2 regions of the Halopseudomonas sp. MFKK-1 genome follow, and region 2 is predicted to be linked to the other one. Evidence: riboswitches for the same ligand, from Rfam matches in the RefSeq annotation. Region 2 holds a riboswitch; the other holds the start of a gene.
What was found. A riboswitch is a leader RNA that binds a small molecule or an ion and turns the genes downstream of it on or off. The one in region 2 is predicted to bind cobalamin.
Positions count from the first base shown of each region.

Region 1: another riboswitch for cobalamin. It lies ahead of btuB (TonB-dependent vitamin B12 receptor); the one in region 2 lies ahead of O5O48_RS07225 (TonB-dependent receptor domain-containing protein).

Region 1 covers NZ_CP114836.1:2,771,066-2,775,482, reverse strand. The annotation lists gene cobO (cob(I)yrinic acid a,c-diamide adenosyltransferase) at 1-48, opposite strand, end outside; gene O5O48_RS12970 (hypothetical protein) at 45-620, opposite strand; gene btuB (TonB-dependent vitamin B12 receptor) at 723-2,525, opposite strand; cobalamin riboswitch at 2,647-2,876, opposite strand; gene O5O48_RS12960 (DUF5064 family protein) at 3,037-3,384, shown strand; tRNA gene O5O48_RS12955 (tRNA-Asp) at 3,452-3,528, opposite strand; gene O5O48_RS12950 (efflux RND transporter permease subunit) at 3,674-4,417, opposite strand, start outside.
Region 2 covers NZ_CP114836.1:1,549,558-1,553,974, forward strand. The annotation lists gene O5O48_RS07225 (TonB-dependent receptor domain-containing protein) at 174-2,027, opposite strand; cobalamin riboswitch at 2,154-2,357, opposite strand; gene dxs (1-deoxy-D-xylulose-5-phosphate synthase) at 2,411-4,291, opposite strand; gene O5O48_RS07235 (polyprenyl synthetase family protein) at 4,386-4,417, opposite strand, start outside.

The DNA.
Region 1 (4,417 bases), 1.2 Mb from region 2:
CTGCATGCGCTCACGATGGCGCTGATCGCGCTCGGCAGACTCACTCATGCGCGCTGGCTCGCGTTACCGAACAGCGCAGCGGCGCTGCGCGCGCCGACATAGAGAACCACCGCTACAGCAACGTACGCGGCCATGGTGCTCAGGTAGGACGGGTAGTAATGGGCCAGACGCTCGATCATGCCGGTAAAGGTTGGCTCGGCGTGGCGGCCGGAGAACCAGTAGAAGCCGCCGCTGGTGAAGACCTGACAGACCAGCGCACTGAGCATCATGGTCGGCACCAGAACCAGCAGCGCGGAAGCCTGGTCACGGTGCCAGCCAGCGTACATCCGGCCGCCGAACCAGAGTGCGGCGTAACCGGGCAGCAGCGCCCAGTAGGCGATAGTCATGCAGTGGTGACCGGCATTTACCCAGCCGACCGTCATCACGTCCACTACAAAAGCGACTGCAAAGAACAGGGGGTAGGCCCAAACCGGGCGCAGCAGCACGCCGACCAGGAAGAACACCGCCCAGGAGGCGCTTGGCAGGTTGAGCTGCGGGAAGTGGCTACCGCGCGTCATGATCATCAGCGCCAGCAGCAGCGCGCCAACCACCAGTTGGGTATGTTTCGAGGTTTTCAGCACAGCCTTTCTCCTTTGCGGTTTATCCAAACGTCAGTGCCGGGCATCGCCCGGCTTTTTATTCAGGGCGCCGCCGCGAACGGCAGCGCCAGTCAAACAACGCGATTACAGCGGCTGATAACGCAGGGTCAGGTACCCAGCGCGGCCCGGCTGCGTGTAGGTCGCGGCGGTTTCATACTCGTTGTCGAACAGGTTGCTGACCCGCGCCTGAACGCGCCAGGCATGGCTGAGCCAGTACTCGGCCCGCAGCTCGACCGTGTTGTAGCCATGCAGGTCGCTGGTGTTGGTCGCGTTGTCCCAGCGCCGACCCTCGGCGTGAACGCTCGCACCCAGGCCGATACGGCCGAAGCGGCGGTCGACATCCAGGTTGAAGATCTGCTCGGGAACACGGCGCAGCAGCAGGTCGTCATTGGCGCTGCTGGAACGGTTTTCCGGGTCCTGCAGGGTCAGGTTGGCCTGCCAGTTCCAGCCCAGCTGCTGGGTCAGCACTTCCAGTTCCAGACCGGTAATGCGCGCCTTGTCGACGTTCTCGGCCATCGACACCCCACCCACGCGGACACTGGCAATCATGTCGTCGATATCATTGCGGAAGGCGTTGGCCGACCAGCTGCCCCAGCGGTGCTGGCCACGCAGGCCCACTTCGATGTTGCGCGAGGTTTCCGCCTGGATATCCGGATTGCCGTATCCGGGGAAGTACAACTGATTGAAGGTTGGCGCACTGAAGGCCGTGCCATAGCTGGAGGTCAGGCTGATGCTGTCGGTCAGCGCATAGCCGTAACCGACACTGCCGGTGGTGTGCTCGCCGTAGGCCTCGTTGTCGTCGTGACGCAGACCCAGCTGCCATTCGTGACGGCCGGCGTGCAGCAGATATTGGGCAAACAGGCCGTGGTTGTAGCGGCTGTCCTCGGGGTAATCGACGCTGCTGCTGATGCTGTCTTGCTGCCAGTCGTAACCGACGGTGAGCAACTGGTTTTCGCTCAGGGCAAAATTGTTCTGCCAGCTGGCACTGTCGCGTCGCGTGTCATAACGCGTGTCAAAGGTGCTGCCCTTGAAGTTCTCGTTCTTGTCCTCACTGTGGCCGACCTGCAGCGTCACATCCCAGAAAGACACCGGAGAATATTTGGCGCGCACGCCATACGCGCTGAGCACACTGTCGGCGTTGGCCTTGTTGCCGGAGTCGTAGTCGTTGTGCGACTCGACCTGCAGCAGGTTGGCATCCAGCAGCAAGCCGTTGGCAAACCGGTAACCACCAGACAGATTGGCCGACAGCTCACGGTAACCATCGTGGTCCACTTCCCGCGACGGGCGCGCATCATAGCCTTCGGTATCCAGGCTGCTGACACCCAGGTTGAACCAGGCGTTGTCATTCCCACCGGACGCACCGGCAGTAGCGGCGCGATGCTGGCGACTGCCAACAGTGGTCGAGAAGTACGGCGTCAGGCCATCACCGCCCTTGCGGGTGAAGATCTGCACCACCCCGCCAATGGCCTCGGAGCCATACAGGCTGGAGCGCGGGCCGCGGACGATCTCGATCCGCTCGATCTGCTCAACCGGCAGGTTCTGCAGTGCGGCAACGCCGGAGGTCGCCGAGCCGATACGCACGCCGTCGATCATCACCAGCACGTGTTTGTCGTTGCTGCCGCGAATCTGCAGCGAGGTACTTTTGCCCGGGCCGCCGTTGTTGATCAGGTTGACCCCGGTCGCGCGGCGCAGCAGCTCTTCAGCGGTATTGACCTGCAACCGCTCGATGTCGGTCCGCTCGAACACGGTGGTGGCTGCGATACTGCTGGCCTGACTGGTGCGGGTGGCAGTGACAACATCACTGCCGAGATCCAGGGTGCTGGCGAAAGAAAGGGAAGAAAGGCCAATAAGGCCCAGCGCCAGAGGGGCGCGTACAGGAATAGTCATGCTGTGTGGTTGCTCCGTCGTACCCACCCGTACGACATTGTCGAATCGGGACAGACGGAGACGGCAGGAACACGGCATGAACACAACGGAAGACGCCGTACACCTACAGCGCCCACCGCACTGTCGTGAAAGGCATCAGGCCGGTCTCCGGGCTTGCGAGTGGACGTGAGTCCGGCGACCTGAGCCTTCCCATGCATCGAGCACAGTGGCGTTTATCAGGCGCCTCGCCAAATAGGCGGACGTCGCTTACCGTTGCGGGGGCAGCGCCGGAATTGTCTGATCTGGCAGACGCACCGGCTTCCCAGTTTCACCCTCCTCGAGATGGAGGGCACCTGAAGCGCGGCAGAGAGTAGTGGCCACCTCCCGCCCTGTCAAGCTCGGGCTCGGCATACCCCCGGCGCCTCCTACCAAACGACCGTCGGATGCACCACGCTTTCAGCACAACAGTTTCCCCGACACTCAATTAGGCCTATAACTGGTCGAGCGTCCCCACCTTGCCCAGGAGGAAGACATGTTTGAACCGGGCCACCTGCATATCAACCGTATGCGCCTGCTGCCCAGCGATAGCGGGTTCAGCATCGACATTCACTACACCATCGCGGACCAGTGCCGTGCAGTCGAGTTCAGCGTCGATGGCACGATTAACGATGCCGAGGTGCACGAACACTTTTCGCTGCCACGCGATACGGCGTTCAACTTCGCCAGCAATATTGATCATATTCTGCGCCGCCACGGAGTGTTGACGCCGGAGTTCATGTCACTGAAAGCGCACCATGAATATGACGCCATGTTCGAAGATATCCGCGCGCGGCTGCATGCCTGGAACGGCGAGCCAATTGACCCCGGCCATCTGGGCTAGCACCGAGGCGACCGAAAAACAGGCACAAAAAAACCCCAGTTCTTGCGAACTGGGGCTTCTTGAATAATGGCGCAGCGGACGGGACTCGAACCCGCGACCCCCGGCGTGACAGGCCGGTATTCTAACCAACTGAACTACCGCTGCGCATCGTTCTTCCGAACGCCGTAAATCGCCTTGAAGTCGATCAACTTGTCCGTCGGAACTGGCGCGCATTCTATAGATTCCACCAACCGAGTCAAGCACTTGCAGACGATTTATTGAAAATTTCTTCAGTGTGCCCGTTCGGCACTCAGTTCATCTGCATTGCCGCCTTTTCCGCCCACGGGGTTGCCGGTCGCAACCACAGCCGACAGACCGCCGGAACCACCAGCAATGTCAGTACCGTGGACGCGAGCAGCCCCGAAATAATCGCCCAGGCCATCGGCGGCCAGAGTGTCGAACTGGAGAATGCCAACGGCAGCAGCCCGGCGATGGTGGTGGCGGTGGTCAGCAAAATCGGACGGGTTCGACGCATCACGGCATCCGACACCGACTGATCGATCGCCCTGCCCTGCGCCAGTCCCTGATCGACCACATCGATCAGCACAATCGCGTTGTTGACCACAATACCGACCAGGGCAATCACCCCAAGCAACGACTGGAAGCCAAACGGCACACCGGAGAACACCAGCCCCGGCAACACCCCGGCACTGGCCAACGGGACCGTGAGCAAAACAATGCCAAGACGTTTGAACGAATTGAACTGCAGCAACAGGAAGAACAACAGCAGCAGGATACCGATCGGTGCCGTGGTAAAGAGCGCACGGTTGGCGTCGCCAGACCCTTCGCTGTCACCGCCGATTTCCAGCCGGGTCCCTGCCGGCAGCACGGCATCCGCCAGCCGCGCCTGCAAGCCACCCAGCACCTGACTGAAACTGAAACCCTGCTCCAGCCCCGCAGTAACGGTCAGCACCCGCACGCCATCACGCTGCCGGATACTCGCCGGCTGCCAGGCCGGCACCACCCTCGCAACCGCGGTCAGCGGCACCGCCTG
Region 2 (4,417 bases):
GCGTCGAATTCCGGTTCGGACAAGGACGCATTATGCCTGATCAGCGGGGCGGGGCGGCAAGTTGGGGCGACGGGCTGTGCTGGAGTTCATGTGGGGGAGGGGCGGATGCCGGAACCAAAACAACCCCCGCACGGGGCGGGGGTTATTGGCACGGCGCTGACTGTGGGTGGTGCTTACAGCTGTGGGGTCCAGGTCACGCTCAGCAATGCCGCGCGGCCTTGTTCTTTGTAGCTGTAGTCGATAGACGGAGCGGGCCAAGGGCCGGTGGCCCGCTGATAGGTGCCAAGATGGTAGTCGCGGTCGAGCACGTTGCTGACTTTCAAGTCCAGACGGGTTGAGGCGGTCGCCTGCCAGTTGGCGCGCAGGTCGAGAGTGCCGTATCCAGCCAAGGTGCTGCTGTTGGCGGCATTGGCAAAGCGCTCGCTGAACAGCGCCCAGGTTGCGCCCACGCCGAAGTCACCAAACTGACGATCCAGGTCGCTGGTCAGAGTACGTTTTGCACGCAATTGCAGGGTTTTGCCGGTCTGACGGTCACGCGGGTCGATAAAGCTGACGCTGGTGCGCGAGGCCCAACCCATGACGTCGGTGCTCATGGCCAGTTCCAGACCGTTGATGCGCGCTTCGTCTACGTTGTTCATCTGGAACGTGCTGGAGTCCCAGACAATCAGGTCCTTGACGTCGGTGCGATACAGAGAGGCTTCCCACTGGCTGTCCAGCAGGTCTGCACGCCATTGCAGCTCGAAGGTTCGGGAACGTTCGGGGTCCAGATCTGGGTTAGCACCCCAGCCCGGCGGTGCGTAGAGGTTGTTGAACGTGGGAGCGCGGAATGCGGTGGCATAGCTGACAATCCATTGTTGGCTATCTCCGCTGGGGATGGCCAGTGCGGCGTTCCAGGTATCGTGCTCACCAAAATGCTGGTTGTCGTCGTGGCGTACGCCCAGCTCGGTGCTGATGCGCTCGCCGGTCCAGCTGTGCTGAGCGAACAGACCTGTATTCTCACGACGGTCCTTGGTGTAGCCACTGGTGGCGTCCAGTTTGTCGCGTTGCCAGTCTGCCCCAACGTTGAGCTGCTGGTCTGCAGACAGTTCGATGTAGTTCAACCAACTGGCGGAGTGGCGCTCGGTGGTGATCTGGCCGTCATTAAAGCGAGAGCCGACGGTTTTATTGCGGTCTTCGCTGCTGCCCAACTCCAGGCGACTGCGCCAGTTGCTGCTCAACTGGCCTTGCAGGTAGCCAGCATAGCCGCGTACGCGGAACTGGTTTTCCGGGTTGGCCGGGTTGAACTCATAAGCATCGTCAAATTCGCTTTTGCCACTCTGGTCGTTGACGCTGAGACCGGCACTCCAATCTTCGTTGAAGGTGTGGTCAAAGCGAGCGAAGTAGCTCTTGGTACGTTGGCCGTCGTTGTCACGGTCGTTGCCAAGGTTATCTTCTGTGAGGTCAAAGCCTTCTGTTTCATTCAGGGTTGCGCCCAGGATGAAACGGCTGTTGTCGTTACCACCGCTGATATCAACGCTGCGCTCGAAGGTGTGGTTGCTGCCGACGCCCAGTCGAATGGTAGGCTGCAGGCCTGCTTGGCCCTGCCGGGTGAAAATCTGGATTACGCCGCCGATGGCGTCGGCACCATAGACAGCTGAGCGTGGGCCACGTACGACTTCGACGCGTTCAATATTGTCGATATTCAGATAGTCCAGACGTGCGCCGCCGTAGGTCGCCGATGCGATGCGCTGGCCGTCTACCAGCACCAGGGTTTGCGCGGTGTTGCTGCCACGGACGAAGTACGAGAGTACGCCACCGTTGCTGTTCAGCTGAACGCCCGGGACGCGGCGTAGCAACTCCGGCACGCTGCGCGCCTGCAGACGTTCGATGTCGTCACGGTCGAAGACGGTGTTGGCTGCCAGGGCGGCGTCACGCGGTTGCTCCACGCGCGACGCGGTGATGATGGTTGCAGGCAGGTTGAATGCATCGTTGGCCTGGGCGACAGCGCAGGCCAGCAGGCCGGGGATGATCAGCAGTGACTTGTACATAGATTCCTCAAAAGTTCGGCTTTTGAGGAGGGCGGGAAGTCAGGAGGCAGGCCACCGCGCGGCGGCTGCACGCTGACCGGTGACGCCCTCCGCGACACCTCAGCAGACAGTCGCACGGCATTGCCGTGGCTGTACTCGCGCTGGGCCGGTCTCCGGACTTGGAATCAACACATCATCGCCTTCCCATGCAGAGCACAGTGGCATTTTCGATGATGCTGGCAGGGCTGGCCTGCGATTCCTTACCGTTGCGGGGGCAGTGTCGGATTCTCACCGACTTCCCGTTTCACCCGGACTGCACTGCAGGCCGGACACCCAGGCGACTGGAAGTGGGGCGGACTCTAGGCTTTTCGGCGGGGTGGGTCAAGCCTGCCAGAGGCAGGCTCTTACAAACGGTCGAGGCGGGCGCGAATGGCCGCTTCGATACCGGCAGCGTCCAGACCGCACTCAGCCAGCATTTCAGCGGGCTTGGCGTGTTCGACGTAGATATCGGGCAGGCCGAGGTTGAGCACCGGCAGGCTGATACCCTGGGCCAGCAGCCATTCGTTGACCGCGCTGCCGGCGCCGCCCATGACGGCGTTCTCCTCGACGGTCACCAGCAGCTCATGGCTGTCGCTCAGCTCCGCAATCAACTGGGTGTCCAGTGGCTTGACGAAGCGCATGTTGGCAACGGTCGCATTCAGTGCCTCGGCAGCCTTGCTGGCCTGCTGGTGCAGGGTGCCGAAGCAGAGGATGGCAACCTTTTCGCCCCGGCGGGTAAGTAGGCCCTTGCCGATCGGCAGCGGCTCCAGCGCCGGATCGATGGGCACGCCCGGGCCGGTACCACGCGGATAGCGCACAGCCGCCGGGCCTTCGTGCAGGTAGCCGGTGGTCAGCATCTGGCGGGTCTCGTTCTCGTCGGCCGGCGCCATGATCAGCATGTTCGGCAGGCAGCGCAGGTACGACAGGTCGAAGCTGCCGGCGTGGGTCGGGCCGTCCTCGCCAACCAGACCGGCGCGGTCGATGGCAAACAGCACGTCCAGATTCTGCACCGCAACGTCGTGGATCAACTGATCGTAGCCGCGCTGCAGGAAGGTCGAGTAGATGGCAACCACCGGCTTGGCGCCTTCACAGGCCATGCCCGCAGCGAGGGTGACGGCATGCTGCTCTGCGATGGCGACGTCGAAGTAGCGCTTGGGGAAGCGCTCGGAGAAGGCAATCAGGTCCGAGCCTTCCTTCATTGCCGGAGTAATGCCGATCAGGCGCTCGTCCTGCTCGGCCATGTCGCACAGCCACTGGCCAAAGATGTTCGAGAATTTCGGTTTGCTGGCGCCGTTGCTCGGGGCCTTGGGCTCCAGCTTGGTGATGGCGTGGTAGCCGATCGGGTCGGCCTCGGCGGGGGAAAACCCCTTGCCCTTCTGGGTGATCACGTGGAGGAACTGCGGGCCCTTGAGCTCGCGCATGTTCTTCAGGGTGCGTACCAGCGTAGGCAGGTCGTGCCCGTCGATCGGGCCGATGTAGTTCCAGCCCAGCTCCTCGAACAGGGTGCCCGGCACCAGCATGCCCTTGGCGTGTTCTTCGGTCTTGCGTGCCAGCTCCCAGGCCGGCGGAATCTTGGACAGGACCTTCTTGCTGCCCTCGCGCATGTGCGAGTAGGTGCGACTGGACAGGATCTTGGCCAGGTAGTTGGACAGGCCACCGACATTGCGCGAGATCGACATGTCGTTGTCGTTCAGCACAACCAGCATGTTGGCTTCGACTTCCGAGGCGTGGTTGAGCGCTTCAAAGGCCATGCCCGCGGTCAGCGCGCCGTCGCCGATCACGGCAACGGTGCGGCGATCCAGGCCCTGCAGGCCGGCAGCGATGGCCATGCCCAGGCCGGCGCTGATCGAGGTGCTGGAATGGCCGACGCCAAAGGTGTCGTAGGGGCTTTCGCTGCGCCGCGGGAAGGCGGCCAGGCCGTTCTTCTGGCGCAGGCTGGCCATCTGTTCGCGGCGGCCGGTGAGAATCTTGTGCGGGTAGGCCTGATGGCCAACGTCCCACAGCAGGCGGTCGTCCGGCGTGTGATAGACGTAGTGCAGGGCGATGGTCAGTTCGATGACGCCCAGCCCCGCGCCGAAATGCCCGCCGGTCTGGCCGACACTCCAGAGCAGAAATGCCCGCAGCTCATCGGCCAGCTCGGGTAGTTGGCTTTCGTCAAGCGCACGCAGCGACTCGGTATCGTCGATACGGTCCAGCAGCGGCGTGCTGGGGCGATGGAGCGGGATTTCGTGGAAAGTGCTGGGCATCAAACAAGGCTCTGGGTGCCAACGTCGGTGGCGGGAAAACAAGGGCGCAGTTTAACCGATGCAGGCCGATAGCCCAACTGCACGCAGGGCTATCTCAGAAGCGGCGCTGAACGGTGTAGTCAGCCA